3 regions of the Variovorax defluvii genome follow, and region 1 is predicted to be linked to each of the others. Evidence: predicted binding sites of a transcription regulator. Region 1 holds the regulator's gene; each other region holds the start of a gene.
The links. Region 1 encodes sigma-54, which starts transcription at its own class of promoters, with help from an activator protein. Its sites were predicted from a motif close to TGGCANGNAANCTGCTTT; they were not measured.
Positions count from the first base shown of each region.

Region 2: ABEA07_RS11585 (P-II family nitrogen regulator) is a predicted target of sigma-54. The motif match lies at 6,649-6,666, and genes of this name have one in related genera.
Region 3: ABEA07_RS24255 (transglutaminase family protein) is a predicted target of sigma-54. The motif match lies at 6,344-6,361, and genes of this name have one in related genera.

Region 1 covers NZ_BAABGJ010000073.1:33,344-42,897, reverse strand. Annotated here, with positions in the region: gene ABEA07_RS19965 (spermidine synthase) at 1-1,537, shown strand, start outside; gene ABEA07_RS19960 (PsiF family protein) at 1,598-1,894, opposite strand; gene argS (arginine--tRNA ligase) at 2,023-3,696, shown strand; gene ABEA07_RS19950 (SPOR domain-containing protein) at 3,711-4,427, shown strand; gene ABEA07_RS19945 (thiol:disulfide interchange protein DsbA/DsbL) at 4,510-5,154, shown strand; gene lptA (lipopolysaccharide transport periplasmic protein LptA) at 5,271-5,954, shown strand; gene lptB (LPS export ABC transporter ATP-binding protein) at 5,969-6,748, shown strand; gene ABEA07_RS19930 (RNA polymerase factor sigma-54) at 6,760-8,355, shown strand; gene ABEA07_RS19925 (phospholipase D family protein) at 8,358-9,554, shown strand, end outside.
Region 2 covers NZ_BAABGJ010000020.1:90,221-99,774, forward strand. Annotated here, with positions in the region: gene panD (aspartate 1-decarboxylase) at 1-153, opposite strand, end outside; gene nadB (L-aspartate oxidase) at 288-1,871, opposite strand; gene ABEA07_RS11555 (segregation and condensation protein A) at 1,903-2,700, opposite strand; gene ABEA07_RS11560 (DUF3460 family protein) at 2,809-3,015, opposite strand; gene ABEA07_RS11565 (hypothetical protein) at 3,152-3,820, shown strand; gene ABEA07_RS11570 (outer membrane protein assembly factor BamE) at 3,862-4,377, shown strand; gene ABEA07_RS11575 (GNAT family N-acetyltransferase) at 4,451-5,605, opposite strand; gene ABEA07_RS11580 (DMT family transporter) at 5,610-6,479, opposite strand; gene ABEA07_RS11585 (P-II family nitrogen regulator) at 6,767-7,105, shown strand; gene ABEA07_RS11590 (LOG family protein) at 7,113-7,703, opposite strand; gene ABEA07_RS11595 (diacylglycerol kinase) at 7,746-8,141, opposite strand; gene ABEA07_RS11600 (RDD family protein) at 8,138-8,599, opposite strand; gene ABEA07_RS11605 (DUF3106 domain-containing protein) at 8,720-9,430, opposite strand; gene ABEA07_RS11610 (DUF3619 family protein) at 9,529-9,554, opposite strand, start outside.
Region 3 covers NZ_BAABGJ010000080.1:287,295-296,848, forward strand. Annotated here, with positions in the region: gene ABEA07_RS24225 (S-methyl-5'-thioadenosine phosphorylase) at 1-122, opposite strand, end outside; RNA gene ffs (signal recognition particle sRNA small type) at 226-322, shown strand; gene ABEA07_RS24235 (carboxymuconolactone decarboxylase family protein) at 592-1,041, shown strand; gene ABEA07_RS24240 (alpha-E domain-containing protein) at 1,232-2,188, opposite strand; gene ABEA07_RS24245 (circularly permuted type 2 ATP-grasp protein) at 2,211-3,752, opposite strand; gene ABEA07_RS24250 (DNA internalization-related competence protein ComEC/Rec2) at 3,833-6,250, opposite strand; gene ABEA07_RS24255 (transglutaminase family protein) at 6,417-9,554, shown strand, end outside.

The DNA.
Region 1 (9,554 bases):
GCAGGCCTGGGCCTGGTCGACGGCCTATGGCCTGTTCGTGCTGCTGTGCGGCGCGACCACCGTGTATGTGGCCCGGTGCTGGCCCGGCATGGTGGTGCCCATGATGGCAGCGCCGGCGGCCGACGCAGACGCAGCCGCAGCCGCAGCCGCAGCCCCGACTCCGAGGCCGCGCCGCATCGATCAGTTCCTGTGGCTTCTGCTGCCGGCGCTGGGCACCTGGCTGCTGCTGGCCGTCACCAACCACGTCACGCAGAACGTGGCGCCCGTGCCCTTCCTGTGGGTGCTGCCGCTGTCGGTGTACCTGCTGTCCTTCATCCTCAGCTTCGACGGCGAGCGCTGGTACCGGCGCCCCTTCGTGCTGCCGTTGGCCGCCGCCATGCTCCTGCTGGGCGCCTACGCGCTGCAGGACGAGATCGGCAGCGCCTGGCGCACGGGCCTGCCGATCTTCGTCGGCGGCCTGTTCCTGTTGTGCCTGTGCCTGCACGGCGAAACGGCGCGCCTTCGGCCCGGGCCGGCCTACCTGACGCGCTTCTACCTCATGCTCTCTCTGGGCGGCGCGCTGGGCGGCGCCCTGGTGGGGCTGGGGGCGCCCTACGTGTTGCCGGCCTTTTACGAACTGGGCATCGGCCTGGTGCTGTGCGCGCTGGCGGCGATCGTGGTGTGGCGGCATCGGCGCCTGGGCGTGCTGGCGGGGCTGACGCTGGCCGCCGGGTGCGGCTGGTACTTGTCCGAGCAGGTGCGCGACGATGCGCTCGCGCGGCGCCTGGACCGCAACTTCTACGGCGCGATGATGGTGCACGACGCCGGCACCGAGGAGAACGACCGCGTCCGCCGCCTTCACCACGGCATGACCCTGCACGGCGAGCAGTACCTCTCGGCAGCCAACCGGCGCTGGCCCGGCTCGTACTACAGCAAGACCTCCGGCGTCGGGCGCGCCATCGACTCCGCGCCGGCCGAGCCGCGCCGCGTCGGCGTCATCGGCCTGGGTGCCGGCACGCTGGCGGCCTATGGGCGCCCTGGCGACGTGTACCGCTTCTACGAGATCAACCAGCGCGTCTTCGACCTGGCCGACAGCGAGTTCAGTTACCTGCGGGACAGCGACGCGCGCATCGAGCGCGTGCTGGGCGATGCGCGCCTCGCGCTCGAGCGCGAAGCGCCCCAGCGCTTCGACGTCCTGGCGGTGGATGCCTTCTCCGGCGACTCGGTGCCGGCGCACCTGCTGACCGTGGAGGCCCTGGACATCTACCTGCGCCACCTGAAGCCCGATGGCGTGATCGCCTTCCACGTCTCCAACCGCTACCTCCACCTGGACACGGTCGTGAGCGCCATCGCCCGGGCGCGCGGCCTGCACGCCGTGCTGATGGAAGACAACCCGGAAGCCACCGACGTGGAGCGCAGCATCTGGATGCTGGTGGCGCGCGACCCGCAGGCCCTGCAGCGCGAGACGATCCGCGAGGGGATCACCCCCTACGAGCCGGCCAACGGCATCGTCCCGTGGACCGACGACTTCAACAATCTGTTCAGCGTGCTGAGGTAGCGCCGCAAAAAAACCCCGCCGGGACGACGCCTGCGGGGCTGATCGGAAAGCTTCGGGCCTTCAAGCCGCCGGCTTGGCGCTGAGGCATTCCTTCATGAAGGCCTTGCGTTCGTCGCCTTTCAGCGTCTTGGCCTTGGGGTCGGCGTTGCAGGTCTTCATCTTGTCCTGCTGCGTCACCGGCTTGGCCGAGAGGCAGGATTTCATGAATGCCTTGCGCTCGTCGCCCTTCTTGTCGCCGGCCTCCTTGTTGCACATGGACATCTTGCTTTGCTGGGCCGTAGGGGCCTTGTCCTGCGCATGCGCGGCGCCGACGCAAAGACAGGCAGCCATGGCAGTCAGGGAGAGAAGCTTCTTCATGGTGTGGTTTCCTCTAGGTCGGTTGTGGCGGAAGCCCCTGCAGGGGCCGCCCATGCTAACGGCGGCCACTGACCGGTGGATGACCGCGACCGGAGGAAGGGAGGGTTTGCCCCCGGTAAAATCCCGCGATGCTATTGGTCAAACATGAGCTGCTCGCAGCGCTCGCGAGCACGCTCGACACCCTTTCACCCGGCGCTGGTGCCAAGGCGGCCTTCGAATCGCCCAAGGTCGCGGCCCATGGCGACCTGGCCTGCACGGCCGCCATGCAGCTCGCCAAGCCGCTCTCGCGCAAGCCGCGCGAGCTGGCCGAGGACATCAGCGCCGCGCTGCGTGCCACACCCGCCTTTCGGCAATGGGTCGACGCCGTCGAGATCGCCGGCCCCGGCTTCCTCAACATCCGCCTCAAGGACGCTGCCAAGCAGCAGGTGGTGCGCGAGGTGCTGGCCGCCGGCGAGGCATTCGGCCGCGAGGCCGGCACCGGGGAGCGCGTGCTGGTCGAGTTCGTCTCGGCCAACCCCACCGGCCCGCTGCACGTGGGCCATGGCCGCCAGGCGGCGCTGGGCGATGCCATCTGCAACCTGCTCGCCTCGCAGGGCGCGCAGGTATGGCGCGAGTTCTACTACAACGACGCCGGCGTGCAGATCCAGACCCTGGCCACCAGCACCCAGCTGCGCGCCAAGGGCTTCAAGCCCGGCGATCCGCAATGGCCCGAGCAGGCCTACAACGGCGAGTACATCGCCGACATCGCCGAAGACTTCAAGGCGAAGAAGACCGTGCGCTCGGACGATCGCGAATACACCGCCAGCGGCGACGTGGACGACCTCGATTCGATCCGCCAGTTCGCCGTGGCGTACCTGCGTCACGAGCAGGACCTGGATCTCAAGGCCTTCCAGGTGCGCTTCGACAACTACTACCTGGAGTCCAGCCTCTACACCAGCGGCCGGGTCGAAGCCACGGTCAACAAGCTGATCGCGGCCGGCAAGACCTACGAGCAGGACGGCGCCTTGTGGCTCAGGTCGACCGACTACGGCGACGACAAGGACCGCGTCATGCGCAAGAGCGACGGCAGCTACACCTACTTCGTGCCCGACGTCGCCTATCACATCGCCAAGTGGGAGCGCGGCTTCCACAAGGTGGTGAACATCCAGGGCACCGATCACCACGGCACCATCGCCCGCGTGCGCGCCGGCCTGCAGGCCGCCGGCGAGGGCATTCCCGCCGGCTATCCGGACTACGTGCTCCACACCATGGTGCGGGTGATGCGCGGCGGCGAGGAGGTCAAGATCAGCAAGCGCGCCGGCAGCTACGTCACCTTGCGCGACCTGATCGAGTGGACCAGCACCGACGCGGTCCGCTTCTTCCTGCTCAGCCGCAAGCCCGACACCGAGTACACCTTCGACGTCGACCTGGCCCTGGCGCAGAACAACGACAACCCGGTCTACTACGTGCAGTACGCGCACGCCCGCATCTGCTCCGTGCTGGCAGCGTGGGGTGGGGACGCGGCCTCGCTGACGCAGGCGGACCTGTCGCCGCTCGCCAGCCCCGCGGCCCAGCCGCTGCTCTTGATGCTGGCGAGGTACCCCGACATGCTGGCCGGCGCCGCCAAGGACTTCGCGCCGCACGACGTCACCTTCTACTTGCGTGAGCTGGCTTCGGCCTACCACAGCTACTACGATGCGGAGCGTATTTTGGTGGACGACGAGTCCGTGAAGAAGGCCCGCCTCGCGCTGGTCGCCGCCACCGCCCAGGTGCTGCACAATGGCCTCGCGATTCTCGGCGTGAGTGCGCCGCGCAAGATGTGATTGCTACCCTCACCATGACTCCAAGACGACAACGCGGCAACATCGTCATCGGCCTGATCATCGGGCTGGTGCTGGGCCTGGGCGTGGCGCTGGGCATCGCGGTCTACGTGACCAAGGTGCCCATCCCCTTCATGACCAAGACGCAGCGCGGCGGGCCCGAACAGGACGAAGCCGAGGCGCGCAAGAACCGCGACTGGAACCCCAACGCGCCGCTGGCCGGCAAGGCCGCTCCCGTGCGGCCGCCGGAGCCACCACCCGCGCCCGCCGCGCCGGCGCAGCCCTCGGCCGCGGCGCCGGTCGTGCCGCAGACCGCGCCGGCGCCCGTGGTGGTGCAACCGCCGCCGGGGCAGGCGCAGCAGCGGGCCACCCGCCCGCCGGTGCCGGCCGAGGCCAATGCGCTTCCGCCGTCCAGCGACCCGATCGGCGATCTGGCCCGCGCCCGTGCCGGCGGCAGCGGCACCCAGACCGCCGCCGCGGCGCCCAGCAGCAGCGACCCCTTCATGTACTTCGTGCAGGCCGGCGCCTTCCGCAGCCCCGAGGACGCGGAGGCGCAACGTGCCAAGCTCTCCCTGATGGGCGTCGAGGCGCGCATCACCGAGCGCGAGCAGGCCGGCCGCACCGTGTTCCGGGTCCGTTCAGGCCCGTTCAACAAGAAGGAAGACGCCGACCGCCTCAAGGAGCGGCTGGACGGCAACGGCCTCGAATCCGCCCTGGTGCGGGTGCAGCGCTGAGTTTCCACCTCTTTGTCCACGCGCCCGCCGGGAACTCCGGCCCGCGCACCGGCTCTGTCAGCCGCACAGGAGAACCATTCGCATGAAACGTCGTGACTTTTCGCTGGCAGCCACCTCGCTGGGCCTGCTTCCCCTCATCTCCCCGGCGCAGGCCCAGGGCCAGGCGCCCAAGGCCGGCAGCGACTACGCGGTGCTCGACAAGCGCGCGCCGGTCGACGCACCGGCCGGCAAGGTCGAGGTGATCGAGTTCTTCTGGTACAGCTGCCCGCACTGCAATGCCTTCGAGCCCACGCTCGAGGGCTGGGCCCGCAAGCTGCCGGCGCATGTGGCCTTCCGGCGCGTGCCGGTCGCCTTCCAGGCCAGCTTCCAGCCGCAGCAGAAGCTGTACTACGCGCTCGAAGCCATGGGCAAGGTGGACGAATACCAGCGCCGCGTGTTCAACGCCATCCACCAGCAGCGCCAGAACCTCTCGGGCGATCAGCAGATCATCGATTGGGCCGCGGCCAACGGCCTGGACAAGGACAAGTTCACCGAGCAGTACAAGTCCTTCAGCGTCGCCAGCAAGATCCAGCGCGCCAAGCAACTGCAGGATGCCTACCAGGTGGCCGGCGTGCCCTCGCTGGGCATTGCCGGGCGCTGGTACGTGGACGGCGAGATGGCGCGCAGCATGGAGCGAGCACTTCAGATCACCGACTACCTGGTCGGCGAAGCGCGCAAGAGCGCCTGAGGCACCGCCTCCCTCGCCCATGCCCCCCAAGCCCGCCTCGGCGGGCTTTTTCGTCCGGGCACCGAAGTCCGGCTCCATGAGCCCGCATACAATCCGCGAGCAAGTTTCGTGCCTTTATGACTTCGTTACCATTCATCACGATTTCCCCGCGCCGGGCCCGTGCCTTCGCATTGGTTCTGGCGCTGGCCGCCCTGGCGCCCCTGGCCCAGGCCGAGAAGGCGGACCGCACCAAGCCGATGAACATCGAGGCCGACGCCATGCGCTACGACGACCTCAAGCAGACCAGCGTCTTCACGGGCAATGTGGTGGTGACCAAGGGCACGATCATCATCCGCGGTGCCCGCATCGATGTGCGGCAGGATCCGGAGGGCTACCAGTACGGCGTGGTCACCGCCGCGCCCGGCAAGCTGGCCTACTACAAGCAGAAGCGCGACGCCGGCACCGACGAGTGGATCGAGGGCGAGTCGGAAGTCATCGAGTACGACAGCCGCGCCGACAACGTGAAGTTCATCCGCCGCGCCGTCATGCGCCGCCTCTACGGCGCCACCGTCAACGACGAGAGCAGCGGTTCGCTGATCGTGTACGACCAGAGCAACGACACTTTCAGCGTCAACGGCTCCTCGCTGCCGCCCAATGCGGGCGTGGCGGCGCCGGCGGGCGGGCGGGTGCGTGCGATCCTGACGCCCAAATCGGCGGCCCCGCCTGCCGCGGCGCCCGCGACGCCGGCAAGCCCGTCGACGCCGGCTTCCGGCCCGGGCCTGCGCTCGAGCACCACCCTCGGCGGGGAAGCGCGGCAGTGAGGCAGGACGTGGCCATGGTCAAGGGCGACACCGCCGCGTCCGGCAGCCGCCTGGAGGCGCGCGGCCTGCAGAAGAGCTACGGCAGCCGCAAGGTGGTCAAAGACGTCTCCCTGGCCGTCGACAAGGGCGAAGTGGTCGGCCTGCTGGGCCCCAACGGTGCCGGCAAGACCACCTCCTTCTACATGATCGTCGGGCTGGTGCGCGCCGACGCCGGCGAGATCAGCATCGACGGCGAGCCTATCGCCCACATGCCCATCCACCGCCGCTCGCGCATGGGCCTGAGCTATCTCCCGCAGGAGGCCTCGATCTTCCGCAAGCTCACGGTCGAGGAGAACGTGCGCGCCGTGCTCGAATTGCAGCGCGAGCCCAACGGCGACGGCCGGCCCCGCCCGCTGGCCAAGGCGCGCATCGAGGAGCGCCTGAGCGAGCTGCTGCACGACCTGCGCGTGGACCATCTGCGCGACTCGCCGGCGCTGGCGCTGTCGGGCGGCGAGCGCCGCCGCGTCGAGATCGCGCGGGCGCTGGCCACGCAGCCGCGCTTCATCCTGCTGGACGAGCCCTTTGCCGGCATCGACCCCATCGCCGTGATCGAGATCCAGCGGATCATCAATTTCCTGAAGGAGCGCGGCATCGGCGTGCTCATCACCGACCACAACGTGCGCGAGACGCTGGGCATCTGCGATCACGCCTTCATCATCAGCGACGGGCATGTGCTGGCACAAGGCACGCCATCGGAGATCGTCGACAACGCCGAGGTACGGCGCGTCTACCTGGGCGAGCATTTCCGGATGTAGAGGTCGCCGCCATGAAGCAAGGGCTCTCGCTGCGCGTTTCGCAGCACCTCGCGCTCACGCCCCAGCTGCAGCAGTCGATCCGGCTGCTGCAGCTCTCCACGCTCGAACTGAGCCAGGAAGTCGAGCAGATGCTCGACGAAAACCCTTTCCTCGAACGCACCATCGACGAGGCGCCGCGCGAAGAATTCGGCCTGGAGGTTGCCGACGTCCCGGTGCGCGAGGACGACCGCCAGTTCGAGGCCGAGGCCGAGGCCGAGTTCACGCCCGGCGCGGTTTCTTCGGTGGCGGAAAGCGCCGCCGCGGCCGGCGAAGGCGAGCCCGCGCCTGCCGCCGAGGGACCCGACAGCGAACCCGGCTGGGACGGCGACGGCACCGTCGACTTTGCGCCGGACGACAGCGAGTGGGGGGGCGACGCCCCCGCGCGCAACAGCGGCAGCCAGGGTGACGACGAGCGCCCCGATGCCACCGAGCTGGCCAGCAGCCACGAGTCGCTGCAGTCCTTCCTGCACCGCCAGGCGCTGGCCTTGCGCCTCGAAGAGAACGACCGCGCCGCGCTGCGCTTCCTGATCGAGTCGCTCAACGATGACGGCTACCTGGAAGACTCCCTCCCGGCCCTGGCCTCGGGCCTGGCCGGCGACGACAACGACCAGTTCGACCAGCTGGTGCACCACTTCCAGGTTGCGCTGGGCCTGCTGCAGAGCCTGGAGCCGGCCGGCGTCGGCGCGCGCAGCCTGGCGGAGTGCCTCACGATCCAGCTGCGCGCGCTGCAGGACGAGGACGAGACCGAAGAAGAGGCTCAGGTGCGCCGCACCGCCCTGGCCATCTGCAAGCAGCCGATGGAACTGCTCGCCAAGCGTGACTTCAAGCGCCTGGCCACCCTCACGCGCAGCAACGAGGAAGAAGTGCGCGCCGCCCTGCAGCTCATCGCCCGGCTCGAGCCCAAGCCCGGACGCCGCTTCGTCGATGTGGAGCGCAACGTGATCGTCCCGGATGTGATCGTCACCCGCGTGGGCCAGGGCAGCAACGTGAAGTTCCGTGTCTCGCTCAACCCGGAGGTCATGCCGCGGCTGCGCGTGCACGACATCTACGCCGGCGCGCTGAAGTCGCACAAGGGCGAGGGCAGCCAGGCGCTGTCGCAGCGGCTGCAGGAGGCGCGCTGGTTCATCAAGAACATCCAGCAACGCTTCGACACCATCCTGCGCGTCTCCAACGCCATCGTGGAGCGGCAGAAGAACTACTTCGTCCACGGCGAGCTGGCCATGCGGCCGCTGGTGCTGCGCGAGATCGCCGACGAGCTGGGCCTGCACGAATCCACCATCAGCCGCGTGACCACCGCCAAGTACATGGCCACGCCCTATGGCACCGTCGAGCTCAAGTACTTCTTCGGCTCGGCCCTGGGCACCGAGACCGGCGGCAATGCCTCCAGCACCGCGGTGCGGGCGCTGATCAAGCAGTTCGTCAGTGCCGAGGATGCCAGGAAGCCGCTGTCCGACAGCCAGGTCTCCGAGATGCTGAAGGAGCAGGGCATCGAGTGCGCGCGCCGCACCGTGGCCAAGTACCGCGAGGCGCTGCGCATCGCGCCCGCCAACCTGCGCAAGGCTCTGTAGCGATGGGGGCCCGTCCAGGTCCGTGGCTGCAGTGGATGCGTCTGGGCCTGGCCCTGATGTCGGTGCTCTTCTTCGCCGGCGGCTGCGCCACGCTGCCCGCCGAGTTCGAGCGCACGCCTTCCAAGGCCTTGCCGGCGTCCGCCGACACGCCCTTGGGCCGCATCGCGCAGTCCTCGCAGCCCGACCCCGACCTCAGCGGCTTCCGCCTGATGCCCGGCGGCGACTTCGCGCTCCACACGCGCCTGGAGCTGGCGCGCCGGGCGCAGCGCACGCTGGACGTGCAGTACTACCAGATCTACAACGACGAGACGGGCCGCTACTTCCTGCGCACCCTGCGCGATGCCGCCCTGCGAGGCGTGCGCGTGCGCCTCTTGATGGACGACCTCTACACCTCGGGCGAGGACGAACTCCTGCTCGCGCTGGCCGCCACGCCCAACCTGGAGCTGCGCCTCTTCAATCCCTTCCCGGCCGGCCGCGGCAGCATGCTCGGGCGCTTCTCCGCGTCGCTGTTCGACTTCACCCGCGTCAACCGGCGCATGCACAACAAGCTCTTCATCGCCGACGGCGCGATGGCGGTGGCCGGCGGGCGCAACATAGGCAACGAGTACTTCAGGCAGACGGCCGGCGCCAACTTCATCGACCTCGACACCTTCGTGGCCGGCGCTTTGATCCCGCGCCTGGCCAGCCTGTTCGACCAGTACTGGAACAGCGAGCACGTGCGGCCCATCGAGACGGTGGTCGCCACCGCCGTGCCGCGCGAGCAGCGGCAGCGCCGCTTCGAGGAGCTCACGGGCCCCGCCACCACGCCCGCGCCGCGACCTTTGGCGCCCAACGACCTGCTGGGCTACAGCCCGATCGTGGAGGACCTCAAGGCCGGCAAGCTGGACCTCATCTGGACGCGCGCCGAGGCCTACGCGGACTCGCCGGACCGCGTGATCGGAAGGCAGGCGAACTACGGCGGCATCCCGCTGCTGGACGTCGACAGCGTCCGCTACAACGTGATCGAGCAGATCCGCCGCGGCCGCTCCGACGTGACCATCGTCTCGCCCTACCTGATCCCCGGCAAGGGCGGGCTGGAGGCCATGCGCGAGGTGCGCGGGCGCGGCATGAAGATCAGCGTGGTCACCAACTCCCTGGCTGCCACCGACGAACCGGTGGTCCACACCGGCTACCGGCGCTACCGGCCCGACATGCTCCGG
Region 2 (9,554 bases), on a different contig from region 1:
GTTGTTGATGTTCCAGACGTGGATCTGCTCGTTCTCCGCCAGGTTGGCGGCCTCCAGCAGGTCTTCGTCGATCGCGCAGGAGCCTTCATAGTGCAGCTCGCAATCGGTAACGACGGCGCGGTGGATCTTGGACTTGAGCAGGGTTCGGAACATGGGGGCAGGCGGCAATCTGTGGGGAAGACAAGGCTGCGCTGCACCGCTGGCGCGGCGCAGGCCACGAAAGACCGCCGGATGCTAGTGGAGAACCCGCGGAAGAAAAATCTCGGGCCGGAACTTTGTACCCGGTTTCAGACGGGCGGTACCAGGATCGTCGGTGCCGCCGGCGCCGCCAGGGCCGGGTAGTCGCGGCTGAAATGCAGGCCTCGGCTCTCGCGCCGGGCCTGGGCCGAGCGCACGATCAGATCGGCCACCTGCACCAGGTTGCGCAGTTCCAGCAGGTCTCGGCTCACGTGGAAGTGCGCGTAGAACTCGTGGATCTCGCGCTCCAGCAACGCAATGCGATGCGCCGCGCGCTCCAGGCGCTTGTTGGTGCGCACGATGCCCACGTAGTCCCACATGAAGCGGCGCAGCTCGTCCCAGTTGTGCGAGATGACCACCGTCTCGTCGGCATCGGTGACACGGCTGTCGTCCCAGGCCGGCAGGTCGATGAGATCGCCGCGCGGCGCCTGCGCGATAGACCGGGCGGCGGCGCGCGCGAACACCATGCACTCGAGCAGCGAATTGCTGGCCAGGCGGTTCGCGCCGTGCAGGCCCGTGCAGGCGGTTTCGCCGATCGCATAGAGGCCCGGCACGTCGGTGCGTCCGGCCAGGTCGGTGAGCACGCCGCCGCAGGTGTAGTGCGCAGCCGGCACCACCGGGATCGGCTCGCGCGTGATGTCGATGCCCAGCTCGGCGCAGCGCGCCAGGATGTTGGGAAAGTGCTCGCGCAGGAACTCCGGGCTCTGGTGCGAGATGTCGAGGTGCACGCAGTCCAGGCCATGGCGCTTCATCTCGAAATCGATGGCGCGGGCCACCACGTCGCGCGGCGCCAGCTCGGCGCGCGCGTCGTGCGACGGCATGAAGCGGATGCCGCCGGCGGCGGCGGGGAGCTTGAGCAGGCCGCCTTCGCCCCGCACCGCCTCGCTGATCAGGAAGGACTTGGCGTGCGGGTGGTACAAGCAGGTCGGGTGGAACTGGATGAACTCCATGTTCGCCACCCGGCAGCCGGCGCGCCAGGCCGCGGCGATGCCGTCGCCGGTGGCCGTGTCGGGGTTGGTGGTGTAGAGGTACACCTTGCCCGCACCGCCGGTGGCCAGGATGGTGTGGGGCGCGCGGAAAGTCAGTACCTCGTCGGTCAGCTCGTCCAGCGCATAGAGACCCTGGCAGGCGGGGTCCTTCAGGCCCCGCTTGCGGCCGGTGATCAGGTCCACCAGCGTGTGCTGTTCGAACAACGTGATGTTCGGCGTGCCGCGTACCGTGTCGATCAGCGTGTGCTGCACGGCAGCGCCGGTGGCGTCGGTGGCATGCACGATGCGGCGCTGGCTGTGGCCGCCCTCGCGCGTGAGGTGCAGCTCGCCGTTCTCCAGCGAGAAGGGCACCCCCAGCTCGCGAAGCCAGGCGATGGCGCCGGGTGCGTGCTCCACCACGAAGCGGGTGGCCGCGAGGTCGCACAGGCCGGCGCCGGCGACCAGGGTGTCGTCCACATGGGATTCGAGACTGTCCTCCTCGCCGAGCACCGCGGCGATGCCGCCCTGCGCCCATTGGCTCGCGCCGTCGGACAGTGAGCGCTTCGTGATCACCGCCACGCGGTGGGTGGGTGCCAGGTGCAGCGCGGCGCTGAGGCCGGCCAGCCCGCTCCCGACGATGAGAACGTCGAAATCGAGAAATGCCATGGAAGGAATGAACGGGCTCGGAGGGTCGAGTTCAGGTGGGTGAGTACGCCAGCCGCACGTAAATAGGCGCGAAGGCTTCGGCCTGCGTGATCTCGATCAGCGTTTCCTTCGCCAGCTCCAGCATGGCGATGAAGGTGACCACCATCACAGGCGCGCCGCGGCCGATATCGAACAGCTTCTCGAATTCGACGAACTGCCGGCCCTGCAACTGGCGCAGCACGATGCTCATATGTTCGCGCACGCTGAGCTCCTCGCGCGAGATCTTGTGGTGCTGCACGAGCTTGGCGCGCTTGAGGATGTCGGCCCAGGCTTCGCGCAGGTCGACCACGTTCACGTCGGGGAAGCGTGGCTTGAGGGACTGCTCGATGTAGACCTGCGCCTTGTGAAAGTCACGCCCGGCCTGCGGCAGGTTGCTGAGGGCCGCGGCCTGCAGCTTGGCCTGCTCGTACTCGAGCAGGCGGCGCACCAGCTCGGCGCGCGGGTCCTCGACCTCCTCGCCGTCGGCCGACTTCTTGGGCGGCAGCAACATGCGCGACTTGATCTCGATCAGCATCGCGGCCATGAGCAGGTATTCCGCCGCGAGCTCGAGGTTGGTCTGGCGCACCTGGTCGACATAGGCGAGGTACTGCCGCGTCAAGCCCGCCATCGGGATGTCCAGGATGTTGAAGTTCTGCTTGCGGATCAGGTAAAGCAGCAGGTCCAGCGGCCCTTCGAAGGCCTCCAGGAAGACCTGCAGCGCCTCGGGCGGGATGTACAGGTCGTTCGGCAGCGCGAACAGCGGCTCGCCGTAGAGCCGGGCGAGGGCGACCTGGTCGATCACCTCGGGCATGGGCCCGATCGGCGGCGCGTCCTCGTCCACGACGATGTCGGGATCGGCGGTGCCGGCCGCTTCGACCTTGGCGGTGTCCCGATGGCTCGTGACGGGCCGGATCGGCACTTATTTCACTTTGGTCTGGTAGACGTAGGCTTGCTGCTGCACCCGTGCCTGGCGGTACTCTTCCTGGGCGCTGCGGTCCAGGTGCTTGTCCCACAGCAGGCCGCGGCCGGCGCGCTGCTCGGCTTCGAGCGTCGGCTTCTTCTGTTTCATCTCTTCGATGAAGTTGGTGATTTCGGAGGTGTAGTGGGGGCGGGCGAAGAGGGACATGGCTGCTGGGACCTTTTGGGGCGGAATTTTACCGGCGCCGCATTCTGCATCCTGGCACCCGTGGATTCCTTCTTGTTGGTGAAGCTCCGCCGCGCTAGCGTAGGGGCCCACGAAACAGACAAGAAAGGACATGCCCATGCGCCGTTATTCGTTGTATCTCGTCTCCGCCGCTGCAGCCGTGGCCGCTCTGGCCGCCTGCGGCAGCATGACCGGTTCGTCGCAGAACAAGATGAGTTTCTTCCTGACCAGCACGAACCCGGGGAAGGGAGCCGATTTCGGCGGGCTCGCCGGCGCTGACCGCTATTGCCAGACGCTGGCCTCGAACGTCGGCGCCGGTGGCAAGACCTGGCGCGCCTACCTCAGCAGCAGCGCCGTGGCCGGCAGCCCCGCGGTGAATGCGCGTGACCGCATCGGCAAGGGGCCCTGGGTCAACGCCAAGGGCGAGCAGGTCGCCGGCAGCGTCGACGACTTGCACAGCGCCAACAACAAGCTGACCAAGCAGACCGCGCTGACCGAGAAGGGCACGATCATCAGCGGCCGTGGCGACCCGGTGAACCTTCACGACGTCCTGACAGGCTCCACGCCGGACGGCCGCGCCATCAGCGACGGCAAGGACAACACGTGCGGCAACTGGACCAAGAGCGGCGAGGGCTCGGCCATCGTGGGCCACCACGACCGCACGGGACTCGACGACAGCGCGCCGGCGAAGTCATGGAATTCTTCCCATGCCACGCGGGGATGCGGGCTCGACGCGCTCAAGACCACGGGCGGCGGTGGCCTCCTGTACTGTTTCGCTCAGAACTGAGCGCATAGACTGGGGCCTTGAATTGACACCCAGGGGGGCCATTGAAATCCGGAAGAAAAGCAGGAGTCTGGCGCCGCACTGCCGCGGCAGCACTGGCCGCGGCGCTCGCGCTGTCCGCGTGTGATCCGAAGCGCATCGGCGAACTGGAGGAGGGCGTCTCCACCGAGGCCGATGTGCGCGCGCGATTCGGCGAGCCGGAAAACGTCTGGGACTCGCCCGCCGGCCAGGTGTTCGAGTACAACCGTCAGCCGGAGGGCCAGAAGAACTACATGATCACCATCGGCCCCGACGGCAAGATGGCCGCGCTGCGCCAGGTGCTCACGCCGGAGAACTTCGCGAAGGTCCGGCCCGGCATGGCCATGGAAGATCTGCGCAAACTGCTGGGCAAGCCGGCGCGGCGCACGCCCTATCCGTTGAAGAACCAGACCGAATGGGAGTGGCGCTGGGTTCAGCCGCCCAATTCGGCGATGGTGTTCGTGGTCACCCTCAACGACGACCAGCGCGTGGTGAATGCGGCCTCGATGGCGGATCGGCGGGCGGAGGCGAACGCGAATTGAACTAAGCCGCGCGCGCGACCGGGTCCACGCTGCATCTCAAAGAGCGGCGGACCTGTGGCGTGCAGTTGAACATTCAGCCGGGATGACGGAAGGGGCTGCGCCCCTCCAGGTGGTCGAGGTAACTGTCGATGCCCTCGTCCTCGCGCTCGAGAAAGCGCTCCACCGCGTCGGCAAAGGCGGGATGGGCCATCCAGTGAGCGCTGGTCGTCCTGACCGGCATCAGGGCCCGGGCCATCTTGTGTTCGCCCTGGGCGCCGCCTTCGAAGCGCTGCACGCCTTGCTCTATGCACCAGGCCAGGGGCTGGTAGTAACAGGCCTCGAAGTGCAGGCAGTCCACGCGCTCCAGCGCGCCCCAGTAGCGGCCGTAGGCGACCGAGGCATCGGCGGACAAGGCGATCAGGCTGCTGGCCATGGGCTTGCCACCGCGCTCCGCCACGAAGAGCAGCCAGGCCTCGGGCATGTCATGCGCCATGCGGCTGAAGAACTCGGGCCTGAGGTAGGGCGGGTTGCCGTGCTCACGGTAGGTGCGGGCGTAACAGCGGTAGAAGAAATCCCAGTCGACCTCGGCGATGTCGGCGCCGCGAGACCAGCGGAAGCGCACACCTGCGTAATGCACCTTGCGGCGTTCCTGGCGGATCTTCTTGCGCTTGTCGTGGGAGAGGCTGGCGAGGAAGGCGTCGAAGTCCTTCCATTGCGCGTTCTGCCAGTGGAACTGCACGGTGTGCCGAAGCATCAGGCCGGCATCCGCGCAGGCGGCGATGTCCTCGTCGGCGCCGAACAGCAGGTGCAGCGACGAGAGCGCCTCTTCCTTGCACCAGGCGATCAGCGCCTGCAGGAGCAGCGAGCGGCTGTCGGCGTCGCGTGCGAGCAGGCGGGTGCCTGGCACCGGGGTGAAAGGCACGGCCACCACGGCCTTCGGGTAGTAGGTCAGCCCGTGCTGCTGGTAGGCATTGGCCCAGGCCCAATCGAACACGTACTCGCCGTAGGAATGGGCTTTGAGGTACACCGGACAGGCGGCGAGCAAGGCTTGCCCGCCCCACAGCGTCAGGAAGCGCGGCCCCCAGCCGGTGTCGGGCGCGGCACTGTCGCTTTGTTCGAGCGCCTGCAGATAGGCGTGGCGCATGAAGGGGGACGGCGCGGACTGGACGGCCAGCAGGCCGTCCCAAGCGGCCGCGTCGATCTCGGAAATGCTGCCGTGGATGCGGATGACGGAGGCGCTCAAGAAGATCTCTTCAGCGGCCGCGCGGGGCCATGGTTTCGGCGATGTAGATCCCGCCCAGCACCAGAGCCAGGGCCACCGCGTGGTATAGCGACAGCGCCTCGCCGAGCACCAGCACCGCCAGCAACGGGCCGAAAATCGGCACCAGGTTGAGGAAGACGCCGGCGCGCGCCGGCCCGATCAGGCCGACCGCGTGGATGAAGGTGATCTGCGAAACGAAGGAGGGCAGCAGCCCGACGAACAGGACCAGCGCCCAGCCCTTCGCGCTGGGCATGAAGAAGTCGCCCATGGCGATCTCCGCCATCAGAAGCGGTGCCGAAGTCAGGCAGGCGATAGCCGCGGTCGCCGCGAAGAAGACGATGGCCGGCACCTCGGGCCGGCGGCGCAGGCCCAGCGCGTAGGCGGCATAGAGCAGGGACGCGACGATCATCCAGACGTCACCGACGTTGAAGGCCAACTGCGCCAGCCGCTCCGGATGGCCGCCCGACGCCACCACCACGATGCCGGCCAGCGTCAGCGCCACGCCGACCAGTTGCAGCCCGCCGACGCGGGTGCGAAAGAAGAACACGCTGCCCACCAGCACCAGCACCGGAATGGTGCCCTGGATGATCGCGATGTTGATGGCCGTCGTGTGATGCGCCGCAGCGTAGAACAGGGCGTTGAAGCCGGTGAAGCCCAGCATCCCCATCAGCGCGATGAAGCGCCAGGCGGGAAGCAGGGTGCGCCAATGGAGGGCGATCTGCTGGCGCGCGCACAGACCCAGGGCAAGACAGCAGACGCCCCAGCGTGCGAAGGTCAGCATCATGGGCGACACCTCGCCCACCGCGAGCCGGGCCGCCACCGCGTTCGCGCCCCAGATCAGCGTGGTGAATACGAGCAGCACGTAGGCTTGGTTATGAAGCCAAGGCAGGAAGGAGGCGAAGAGCCCGGGAGAGGAGGAGCCTGAGCGCATGGAGCGCCGAGGGTATCAGCCCTCGCGCTGGTGCGCCGGGACGGGTCGGCCAAGCCATTGTCTGGCAAGGCGAATGACATAATCGTTCCCGCCGCGAGCCTGGCACGCAACATGCTGGACGGGATTCACATCGTGGACTTCGGGTGCACCGGCTCTGCGTCTGCCGGTTCGCGCTACCCTATCAGCCAGTTCAACGACACCGCCGGAAGAAAGACCGTATGAAGCAAATCACCGCCATCGTCAAACCGTTCAAGCTCGACGACGTGCGCGAAGCGCTGGCCGAGGTTGGCGTCACCGGGCTTACCGTCACGGAGGTCAAGGGCTTCGGCCGGCAGAAGGGGCATACGGAGCTCTACCGCGGCGCCGAATACGTGGTCGATTTCCTGCCAAAGATGAAAGTCGAGGTGGTCGTCAACGAGGCCGACGTCGATCGCTGCGTTGACGCCATCGTCGGTGCCGCGCGTACCGGCAAGATTGGCGACGGCAAGATCTTCGTGACCAACGTCGAACGCGTGGTGCGCATTCGCACCGGCGAAGAAGACGAACAGGCCGTCTGAGGCCGGCTCAGAGCACTTCGGCGAGCATGTCGCCGCGTGGGTGGCGGCCGGCTTCCTCCATCAGCGAAGCCAGCAGGGGCTCCACGTCTTTCCCCGCGCGGATCAGGCCCATCTGCCACTCTCCCATGAAGCCCTCGCGCACGCTGTGGGCGAGGAAGTCCAGCAGTCCCGCGTAGTAGCCCCCCGTGTCGAGTATGCCTACGGGCTTGTCGTGGTAGCCGAGCTGGCGCCAGGTCCAGATCTCGAAGAGCTCCTCGAAGGTGCCGATGCCGCCCGGCAAGGCGACGAAGGCGTCGGCGCGTTCGCCCATCATGGCCTTGCGCTCGTGCATGGTGTCGACCACGTGCAGCTCGTCGCACAGCGGATTGGCCAGCTCCTTGTCGACCAGGGCCTTCGGAATGATGCCGACCACGCGCCCGCCTGACAGGCGGGTGGCCTCGGCGACCGTGCCCATGAGGCCGGTGCGGCCGCCACCGTAGACGAGCTGGCCGCCGCGCTCGCCGATCCATCGGCCCACCCCCTGGGCGGCGGCGGAGAATTCGGGCCGCTCGCCCGTGCGGGAGCCGCAATAAACGCAAATCGAAAAAGTTGGAGTCATACCGCGATCATGCCGCCATCGAATGACAGGCGGCTGGCATGCTCATCCGGCGAAGCGGTGCCACAGGGCAGCGGTCCAGACGCCGCAGCACAGGAGCAGAGAGCTCAGCACGGCGGCGCTGCCCAGGTCCTTGGCGCTCTTGGAAAGGGGATGCCATTCCGGGCCAATCCGGTTGATGGTGGCCTCGATGGCGGTGTTGATGAGCTCGACGATCATCACCAGCACGACCATCGCCATCAAGAATGCCACCTCGACCCAGCTGCGCCCCACCCAGAGGGAGGCCGGTAGCATGACGATGGCGCATAGCGCCTCCTGGCGGAACGCGGTCTCGCGCCAGGCGGCGCGGAAGCCATCCAGGGAGATCAGGGCTGCATGCCAGACGCGGGCCAGGCCGCGCCGGGCCTTCTGGGGGTTGACGGGGTCGTGGACGGTACTCATCGACGGCTGAGTGGCTTGGAGGCGATCAGGCGGGTGCCCGCCCAGGCGTCGTGCCAGAACTGGCGCTCGGGATGGAAGCGCGACAGCAGCGCCCAGACGATCACCCAGCCGATGATGAGCACCGCGGATTCGCCGCCGGCGAGCTTGAAGGGCGCGATGCCGGCCAGCGGCGGCAGGAACCAGATCCAGGACAGCAGGTAACGCAGCAGCGCGCGGCCCTGGCTCACCGGCCGGCCGAAGCGGTCGACCACCCGCAGGCCCCAGGTCTTCATGGCCAGGGTCTGCCCCTTCGACCAGAACCAGACGAAATAGACGCCGAACACAACGAAGAGAAAAGCCTGCAGCAAGTGCCGGCGGGAATCCATCGCGTCGCGCATCTGGCCCAAGGTGCTGAATAGCCAGCCTGCCACGAAGACCACCGCGAACAGCAGCATGCCTTCGTAGAGCCAGCAGGCCATGCGCCGCCACAGGCCGGGTGCGACGAGGGTGATGGGAGCGGCAGGGACAGAGGAGTCAGGCAGCACGGTGGCGCGGGCGCCGGCGCTGTCGGGGGAACGGGATGCCATCGGCAGCTTGTATCACGGTGCGACGCTGGGCTGGTCGGAACTGCGTACGGAGGGGTCGGCGGCAGCAGAGGGTGCAGGAACCTGGGCCTCTGCCGTGACGGGGGCTGCGGAGGGGGCGGGCGCGGCCGGTGCTGCGACGGGAACCGCCGCCGGCAGGCGGATGACCGCCGGGGTGGGTGTGGGTGGCGCCAATTGGATCCGCGGGGTGTGGCCCCCATCCGCTGTCAGAGCCGGCAGCGGGACGAGTTTCTGCGCCGGGACCGGGCGAATCGTTGCGGCAGCGCCGGGCCGGGGCTTCGCGCGCGCAGCCAGCTCGCGCTTTTCTTCCTCGCTGAGGGCCTGGTAAGCCTCCCATTTCGCCTTCCGCTCGTCGGCCGGCACCTGCTTGACCTCGGCGAAGTTCAATCGGGCCCGGCTTCGCTCCTGATTGCTCAGTTGGGCCCACTCCGTCATGCGGCTGTGAAGGACTTGCTGCTCGTCCGGGGACATCGAGGCAAAGTTGCGCGACAGCGCCAGCCACTTGCGCTTGTGAGGTTCGGTCAGTGCATCCCAATGGGGGGCGAGCGGCAGGAGGGCACGTTGCTGCCGGGCACTCAGGTCGCGCCATAGCGGTCTGGAGGCGACCGGCTTCGCCACCGGCCTCGATGCGGCCGGGTCTGCGCTGCGGGTCTGCGCGTCCGCCGGCATGGACGTCGCTGCTGCCAGCGCCAACACCACGGCCACGCCCACGCCTGTCACTGCCGGACGGAGGCGCAGCACGTAGGAGGGCGGCGCGTTGGCGCTGAATTGGAAAGGTGGCGGCATGCGGAGCGGACGGAAGATCAGCGTTGTGAAGCGCTCTCGGCCT
Region 3 (9,554 bases), on a different contig from region 1:
CCGAGGCGGCCGAGAAAGACCTGGTCGGACGGCGGCCCCCAGGGCGTGTCGCAATCCACCCAGCGCGTGTCCGTGAGTCCGGGCAGGTCGTAGAGACCGCTGCCACCGATGATGCCGATCATGAATACACTCCCCTGCGCTCGAAGCGCGGCAGCATAGCATCCGCCAAGCCGCCCAAAAGCCCTCCTCGCGGTCGCACCGATGGCATCGCCTACAATCGCCGCTGACGGGCCTCCCCGCATGGTGAAGCGGCCAACCGGGTCAGGTGGGGAACCAAGCAGCCCTAACTGCGTAGCCAGTGCCGGGGGTAAGGCTCGTCATCTTCATGCCGCGGGGCGGTTTCCCTCTGAAGCCAGCATTCAGTAGGCGAGTCCGAGCGCCTTCGGGCGTGCATCTGGCCCCGAGCAGCAACAGCTGCTTTCCTGCGGGTCCATGTTCAGCGGAGCCCGCGCAAGCCGAAGGCGCTTTCCGAGCACAGCCGACGTTTCTCTCGTGGGACCTGTCACACCAGGCCCTCCCGATTCGTCTTGCAGGAGATGGGCCGGCTCGACCGCCGGCTGTCGCATCTTCCAACTCGCAAAGGAAATCGTGATGAACCGCGCAAACTGGTTTGCTGTCTCGCCGGATGGGGCGAAGGTGATCGGGGGTCTGCACCACTACGTGCTTAACGACACCAACTTGCCCAGCACCCTCGTTCACCTTGTCTTCCTGCGCGTCTCCCAGATCAACGGGTGCGCGCACTGCATCGACATTCACACGCGCGACCTGATCAAGGAGGGCGTGTCGGTTGACAAGGCCGTCCTCGTTCCTGTGTGGCATGAAGCCGAGTACCTGTTTTCGGAGCAGGAGCGCGCTGCGCTGGCCTGGGCCGAGGAAGTCACCCTCGTGAGCGAAACGCATGCTTCGGATGCCGCCTACGCGGCCGCAGCAGCAGCCTTCAACGAGCGGGATTTGGTGGATCTCACCCTGACCATCGCTGCAATGAATGCCATCAACCGGCTTGGCGTGAGCTTCCGGCTGAAGCCCAGGGCCAGAGCCTGACAACGAGGGCCCGTCGACACTGTTCGAGGGGTCGCGTCGCCCCGCCAAGGGGCTGGTTGCAAGGCGTGCGCGCGCAGCAAGGCTGAGTTTTTTCGTCGCGGGAACATACTCGAAGAGGCGGCACCCCCAACGGAAAGTGGAGCAGATCAGCCTCGACGAAAGTCGCGAAGCGGGGAAGACTGAGGAAAGCCTAGTGCCCAGGCACCAGGAAGTCCTGGCTGATCCGCCAACCCAGGTCGTTCACCCGGTCGAGGAACTGCGTGAGGTACGCATGCAGCCCCGTGGCGAGGATCTCGTCCACCCGCGCGTACTGCAGGTCCGCCAGCAGCTTGCCGGCGCGCCGTTGCGTTTCGGCGCTCTGATCGTTCTGCACCTTCGCGAGATCGTTCACCACCTCGATCAGGCTGGCATGCAGCGAGCGCGGCATGTCGGGGCGCAGGATCAACAACTCTGCCACGCGCTCGGGCTTGATCACGTCGCGGTACACCTTGCGGTACACCTCGAAGGCGGAGACGCTGCGCAGGATCGCGCTCCAGTGATAGAAGTCGTACTCCTGGTCCTCTTCCGTCGCGGCACCGAAGAACTCGCTGTTGAGGGCATGGAACTTCACGTCGACCAGGCGCGCCGTGTTGTCCGCACGCTCGATGAAGGTGCCCAGGCGCGAGAAATAAAAGGCCTCGTCCTGCAGCATGGTGCCGACGGTCACGCCGCGCGAAAGATGCGAGCGGAACTTGACCCACTCGAAGAACTGGCCCGGGTCGCGCTCGAACTCGCCCGCGCGCAGCATGCGGTTGACCTCCAGCCATGTGGTGTTCTGCGTCTCCCACGACTCGGTGGTGAGCGCACCTCGCACGGCGCGCGCGTTCTCGCGCGCCGCGCGCAGGCAGGAGAGGATGGACGAAGGATTGGATTCGTCCTTCACCATGAACTCCATCACCCGGTCCGGCGTGATCTGGTCGTACTTCTCGTTGAAGGCGGGCAGCAGTTCGCTGATCGACAGCAGGCCCTGCCAGCCGTACTTGGCGACTTCGGCGGACTGCGGCAGCAGCGAGGTCTGGTAATTGACGTCGAGCATGCGGGCGGTGTTCTCCGCGCGCTCGGTGTAGCGGGACATCCAGTAGAGGTGATCGGCGGTGCGAGACAACATGGTGTTCTTTGCTCCTCGGAGGTCAGCTCGACTGGGTCTGCGTCTGGGTCTGGGACGGCGATGGCGTCTGCTCCTGCGCCCCGTTGCCGTTGCCGCCGTTGCGCGGCTTGTTCCAGCGGTCGGCTTCGAGGATCCAGGTGTCCTTGGTGCCACCGCCCTGCGAGGAGTTGACCACCAAGGAGCCCTCCTTGAGCGCGACCCGCGTGAGCCCGCCCGGCACCATCTGCACCTCCTTGCCCGAGAGCACGAAGGGCCGCAGGTCGATGTGGCGCGGCGCGATGCCGGCCTCGACGAAGGTGGGCGAGGTCGACAGGCTCAGCGTCGGCTGCGCGATGTAGCCGTCGGGCTTGGCGATCACCGCCTTCTTGAAGTCCTCGATCTCGGCCTGCGTCGCCGCCGGGCCGATCAGCATGCCGTAGCCGCCGGCGCCATGCACCTCCTTGACCACCAGGTCCTTCATGTGGGCCAGGGTGTAGTCGAGGTCTTCCTTGTTGCGGCACATCCAGGTCGGCACGTTTTTGAGGATGGGTTGCTCGCCGAGGTAGAACTCGATCATCTTCGGCACGTAGGGGTAGATCGACTTGTCGTCGGCCACGCCGGTGCCGACGGCATTGCAGATCACCACGTTGCCCTCGCGGTAGGCGCGCATCAGGCCGGCACAGCCCAGGGTGGAGGTGGGGCGGAACACCTCGGGGTCGAGGAAGTCGTCGTCCACGCGGCGGTAGATCACGTCCACCCGGCGCGGGCCGCGCGTGGTGCGCATGTAGACGAAGTTGTCCTTGACGAAGAGGTCCTGCCCCTCGACCAGTTCCACGCCCATCTGCTGGGCGAGGAAGGCGTGCTCGAAGTAGGCGCTGTTGTACATGCCGGGCGTCAGCACCACCACCGTGGGCTCGGCGGTAGCCGGGGGCGCGCAGGCGCGCAGGGTCTCGAGCAGCAGGTCGGGGTAGTGCGCAACGGGAGCCACACGGTTCTGGCTGAAAAGCTCGGGGAAGAGCCGCATCATCATCTTGCGGTTTTCCAGCATGTAGCTCACGCCGCTGGGCACGCGCAGGTTGTCTTCGAGCACGTAGTATTCGCCGCTGCCGCTCGCGTCGGGGGCGCGCACGATGTCGATGCCGGAGATGTGCGAGTAGACGTCGTTGGGGACCTTCACGCCCACCATCTCCGGGCGGTACTGCGCGTTCTGGAAGATCTGCTCGGCGGGGATGATGCCGGCCTTGACGATCTCCTGCCCGTGGTAGACGTCGTGAATGAAGCGGTTGAGCGCCGTCACGCGCTGCACCAGGCCCTTTTCCATGCTCTCCCATTCATGGGCGGGGATGATGCGCGGCAGCAGGTCGAAGGGGATCAGCCGCTCGGTGCCCGAGCCGTCCTCGTCCTTGGCGCCGTAGACCGCGAAGGTGATGCCAACCCGGCGGAAGATCATCTCCGCCTCCTCGCGCCGCGAGCGCATCATTTCGACGGGCTGCTTGGCGAGCCACTGCTCGTAGCGCTTGTAGTGGTTGCGGACCGCCGCGCCGTGGTAGGGCAGCTGCTCGTACATCTCGTCGAATTTGTGCATGGGACGATCCAATCTCCTTGGACGAAGCTTAGCAAGTTCAAGGCCAGTCACCTTGCAGCGCTTACCCGATATTGCCGGTTTCAGGGCAGCCGATGGTGCCAGTAGCGCCGGGCTTCCTGCCGCTCGCAGCGTACCGTCTCGGGCCACATGCTGGACCAGTGGGCCGCGCCGCAGCGCGCGGAGTCGATGACGTCGATGCCCCGCTCCGCATAGCGCGCCGTCACCTCCGCGGCCGGGTGCCCGAAGCGGTTGCGGTAGCCGGCCTGGACCAGCGCGATGCGCGGGCGCACGGCATCGAGCAGTGCCGGGCTCGACGAGGTCTTGCTCCCATGGTGCGGCACCAGCAGCAGATCGGCCTTCAGTTCCGGGGTGCGGGCGACCAGGGCGAGTTCCTGCAGGCGCTCGATGTCCCCGGTCAGGATGGCCGTGCTGTGGCCGTTGCCGATGCGCAGCACGCAGGACACCGCGTTGGGCCGGGTGAAGGTCGAGTAGTCGTCCACCTGCGGATGCAGGATCTCGAATCGCACGCCATCCCAGGTCCAGGACTGGCCGGCCAGGCAGCGCTGCACCGGCCGCGACTGCTGCAGCGGATGTCCGGCCTCGATCGAACTGCGCAATGCCGCGGCGGGCTGCATGGCCAGCACGGCCGGCGCGCCACCGGTGTGGTCGCTGTCGCGATGGCTCAGGACCACCGTGTCGACCCGCTCGTCCAGCGCCCGCAGCAGCGGCACCAGCACCCGCTGGCCGGCGTCGCTTTCCAGGCTGTAGCGCGGGCCGGCATCGTACAACAGGCCGTGGCGCGCGGTGCGCACCAGCACCGCATTGCCCTGCCCCACGTCCGCGGCCAGCAGCTCGAACTCGCCCACGGCAGGGCGCGGCACCTGCCACAGCAAGGCCGGCAAGAGCAGCGGCACCCCCTGCACACGCAGCGACCAGGGCAGGCGCATGGCCAGCAGCGCGCCGCCCACCACGCCTGCGACGGCGGCCCACAGTGCCGGGGCCGGCGACGACAGCGTCGCGAGCGGCAAGGCGGCCAGCCACTCCAGCAGCCAGGCCAGCCCCTGCACCGCCCGCGCGGCCACGTCCCACAGCGGCGGCACGGCACCGCCGAGCATCGCGAGCGGCGTGATCACCAGCGTCACCCAGGGAATGGCGAGCATGTTGGCCACCAACCCCACCAGCGACAACTGCTGGAACAGCAGCAAGCCCAGCGGCGCCAGCGCCAGCGTCACCGTCCATTGCTCGCGCCACAGCCGGCAAAGGCGCGCCACCGCGCCGGTCCCGGGCTCGTCCGGCGACCCCGCCGCGAACAGCACGCCCACCGCCACGAAGCTGAGCCAGAAGCCCGGCTGCAGCAGCCCCCAGGGATCGAAGGCCACTACCACCGCCCCGGTGCAGAGCCAGACGAAGGGCCAGGGCCACTGCCGCCCGGTGAGCCGCAGCAGCGCCACGGTGGCCAGCATCCAGACCGTGCGCTGCGCCGGCAGCCCCCATCCGCTGAAGAGCGCATAGAGCGCCGCCAGCACCACCCCGCCGACCAGTGCCGCATGGGGTGCCGGCCGCCACAGCATCAGGCGCGCGCTGCGGCGCCAGGCCGCGCCGACCAGCGCCCCGGCCAGCCAGGCGAACATGGTGATGTGCAACCCTGAGATCGACATCAGGTGGGCGACGCCGGTGGCGCGGAACATGTCCCAGTCGGCCCTTTCGATGGCGTTCTGGTCGCCGGTCACCAGCGCGGCGATGACGCCGGCCTGCCGCTGATCGGGCACGCGTTCGAAGACCGCGTCGCGCACCGCCTCGCGCGCCCGCTCGACCGGGTGGCGCCAGCTCTGGCCCTGGCCCTCGCGCTGCGGGCGCGCGTCGCCGGCGCCCGTGCGCACGTAGCCGCTGGCCTGCACGCCCTGCTCCCAGAGCCACAGTTCCAGGTCGAAGCCGTGGGGATTCAGATTGCCGTGCGGCGCCTTGAGGCGCACTTGCAGGCGCCAGCGTTCGCCGGCATGGACGGGGCCCGGCGCCTCGGCCGCCTCGGGCTGCAGAGGCTGCTCGGGCGCGCGGCCCCAAAGCCCGGTGTTGTCCGCATACCAGCCCAGGGCGATGCGCGCGGGCACGCGCGGCGGCGGCCCGGCCCCTTCGCCGACCCACCGGGCCGAGGCCACGTCGAAGAGAAATCGCACGCCGCCCTCGCTGCGCTGGGGCATCTGCGCGACCACGCCCACCACTTGAAGGTCCCGCCCTTCGAGGGCCGGGTCCAGCGCATCGGCCGCGTCCACCGAGGCACGCCAACCCGCGAGACCGGCACCGGCGAGCGCACCCGCCGCCAGGAGCAGCAGCAGCCACAGCGTCGGCCATCGCCCCTGGCCGGCCCACCGCAGCCGCCTCAGCCACCGCAGCAGCCAGGCACCGCTCAAGCCCCCCGCCAGCAGGCCGACATACGCCGCCCGCTCCCACAGCGCCGCCTGCTGCAAGTGCAACGCCGCCCCCGCGACCGAACCCGCCATCAGGGCAAAGAAGCCCAGCCCGCGCCCCGGCGCACCGGGCGTCACGAAACGCTCCCTGTCGTCATGCCGCAATCACTCCCTCGCGCATTCGAATGGCGCGCTAATTGCTAAACCAGTGGACTAGTATGCGTCTCGTCCCGAGGCCTCTTTCGATCAACACGAAAAAATGTCCATCCACGCCGCGCTCCACCACGTCACGCACTACAAGTACGACCGGCCCGTGCAGCTGGGCCCTCAGGTGGTCCGCCTGCGGCCCGCGCCCCATTGCCGCAGCAAGCTCATTTCGTATTCGCTGCGGGTCGAGCCCGAGCAGCACTTCATCAACTGGCAGCAGGACCCGTTCGCCAACTACCTCGCGCGCCTGGTCTTCCCGGAGAAGACGCGCGAGTTCAAGGTCACGGTCGACCTCGTGGTCGAGATGGCGGTCTACAACCCCTTCGACTTCTTCCTCGAGCCGCAGGCCGAGAACTTCCCCTTCAAGTATTCCGAATCGCAGGCGCAGGAACTCGCCCCCTACCTCGTGGCCGAGCCCGCCACGCCGCTGGTGGCCGCCTACCTCGACAAGATCGACCGCGGCACGCGGCGCACCATCGACTTCCTGGTCGACATCAACCAGCAGGTCCACCAGGACGTCAACTACCTGATCCGCATGGAGCCCGGCGTGCAGACGCCCGAGCAGACCCTGGCCAACGCCTCCGGCTCCTGCCGAGACTCGGGCTGGCTGCTGGTGCAGCTGCTGCGCCATTGCGGGCTGGCGGCGCGCTTCGTCTCGGGCTACCTGATCCAGCTCACGCCCGACGTGAAAGCGCTGGACGGCCCCAGCGGCACCACGGTCGATTTCACCGACCTGCACGCCTGGTGCGAGGTCTACCTGCCCGGCGCCGGCTGGATCGGCCTCGACGCCACCTCGGGCCTGCTGGCCGGCGAGGGCCACATCCCGCTGGCCTGCACGCCCACCCCGTCCAGCGCGGCGCCCATCGAAGGCGCGGTGGACATGGCCGAGGTCGACTTCGGCCACGAGATGACGATCACGCGCATCCACGAATCGCCGCGCGTGACCCGGCCCTACACCGACGAGCAATGGGCCGAGGTGCTGGCCCTCGGCGAGGCGGTGGACGCGCGCCTGGACGCCGGTGACGTGCGCCTGACCATGGGCGGCGAGCCCACCTACGTCGCCACCACCGACCGCGACGCGCCCGAGTGGAACACCGATGCCCTGGGCCCCACCAAGCGGGGCTACGCGACCGAGCTGGTGCACCGGCTGCGCGAGCAGTATGGCCAGGGCGGCTTCCTGCATTTCGGGCAGGGCAAGTGGTACCCGGGCGAGCAGTTGCCGCGCTGGGCGCTGTCGATCTACTGGCGCGCCGACGGGCAGCCCGTGTGGCACGACCCCACGCTCTTCGCCGACGAGCGCCATCCCACCCACTACACCAGCGAAGACGCCGAGCGCTTCACCCGCACCCTGGCGCGTCGGCTGGGCCTGACCGACCGCTTCGTGCAGCCCGGCTACGAGGACGTCTACTACTACCTCTGGCGCGAGCGCCGCCTTCCGGTGAACGTGGACCCCTTCGACTCCAAGCTGGACGACGAGCTCGAGCGCGCCCGCCTGCGCCGCGTGTTCACGCAGCAGCTCGATGCGGTGATCGGCTACGTGCTGCCGCTCGAAGCCACCGGTGCGCGCACCGACGCGCCGGCGCTGGCCGGCCCCGGCTGGAAGACCGGCCCCTGGTTCCTGCGCGACGACCGGCTCTACCTGGTGCCCGGCGATTCGCCCATGGGCTACCGCCTGCCGCTGGATTCGCAGCCCTGGGCCAGCAAGGGCGACTACCCCTACCTGGTCGAGCGCGACCCGAGCGCGCCACTGGCGCCGCTGCCCGCGGCCACGATCCTGCGCGCGCGCTACGCGGGCGGGCCCGGTGTGCCGGGTGCACCCGGTGCTTTCGGCGCCGGGGGCGAGCTCGGCGACGTGCCCTACGCCTTCGGCACGCCCCAGCAGGCCCCGGCCGCGCTGCGCTTCCAGGCCGCCCACGGCAACGCCGCGGCTGCGCGAGCCCAGGCATCGATCGAATCCTCCACGGTGCACTATCCGAAGCGCGGCGAATCGGCCCACTGGGTCACGCGCACCGCGCTGTGCGTGGAGGTGCGCGACCCGCGGCGTGCCAACGGCCCCGCGGCCGAGAAGGTGGGCAGCGCCTCGGGCCTGCTTTACGTCTTCATGCCGCCGCTGAGCCGGCTGGAGGACTACCTCGACCTGCTCGCCGCGGTCGAGGCCACGGCCGAGGAACTGGGCCTGCGCCTCGTGATCGAGGGCTACCCGCCGCCGCGCGACCCGCGCCTGAAGCTGCTGCAGGTCACGCCCGACCCGGGCGTGATCGAGGTCAACATCCACCCCGCCCACAACTGGCGCGAGCTGGTGGCCCACACCGAGTTCCTCTACGAGGCGGCCTTCCAGACCCGCCTGTCGGCCGAGAAATTCATGACCGACGGCCGCCACACCGGCACCGGCGGCGGCAACCACTTCGTGCTGGGCGGCGCCACGCCCGGCGACAGCCCCTTCCTGCGACGGCCCGAGCTGCTGGCCAGCCTGATCCTGTACTGGCACAACCATCCCTCGCTGAGCTACCTGTTCTCCGGCCTCTTCATCGGACCGACCAGCCAGGCGCCGCGCGTCGACGAGGCGCGCAACGACCAGGTCTACGAGCTGGAGATCGCCCTGGCCCAGATCGCGCGCAACCGCGAGATCCACGGCGACGAGATGCCGCCCTGGCTGTTGGACCGCACGCTGCGAAACATTCTGATCGACGTCACCGGCAATACGCACCGCAGCGAGTTCTGCATCGACAAGCTGTACTCGCCCGACTCCGCCACCGGCCGCCTGGGCCTGCTGGAACTGCGCGCCTTCGAGATGCCGCCGCATGCGCGCATGAGCATCGCGCAGCAGCTGCTGCTGCGCGCCCTGGTCGCGCGCTTCTGGGACGCACCGTACCGCGCGCCGGTCACGCGCTGGGGCACCGAGCTGCACGACCGCTTCCTGCTGCCCACCTTCGTGAAAATGGACTTCGAGGACGTGATCAGCGAGATGCGCCAGGCCGGCTTCGCCTTCGACCCGGCCTGGTTCGCGCCGCACTTCGAGTTCCGCTTCCCGCTGGTCGGCCAGGTGCAGGCCATGGGCGTGGAGCTGTCGCTGCGCAACGCGCTGGAGCCCTGGCACGTGATGGGCGAGGAAGGCGCGCCCGGCGGCACGGTGCGCTACGTCGACTCCTCGCTCGAGCGCATCGAGGTGCGCGTCACCGGCCTCAACGAA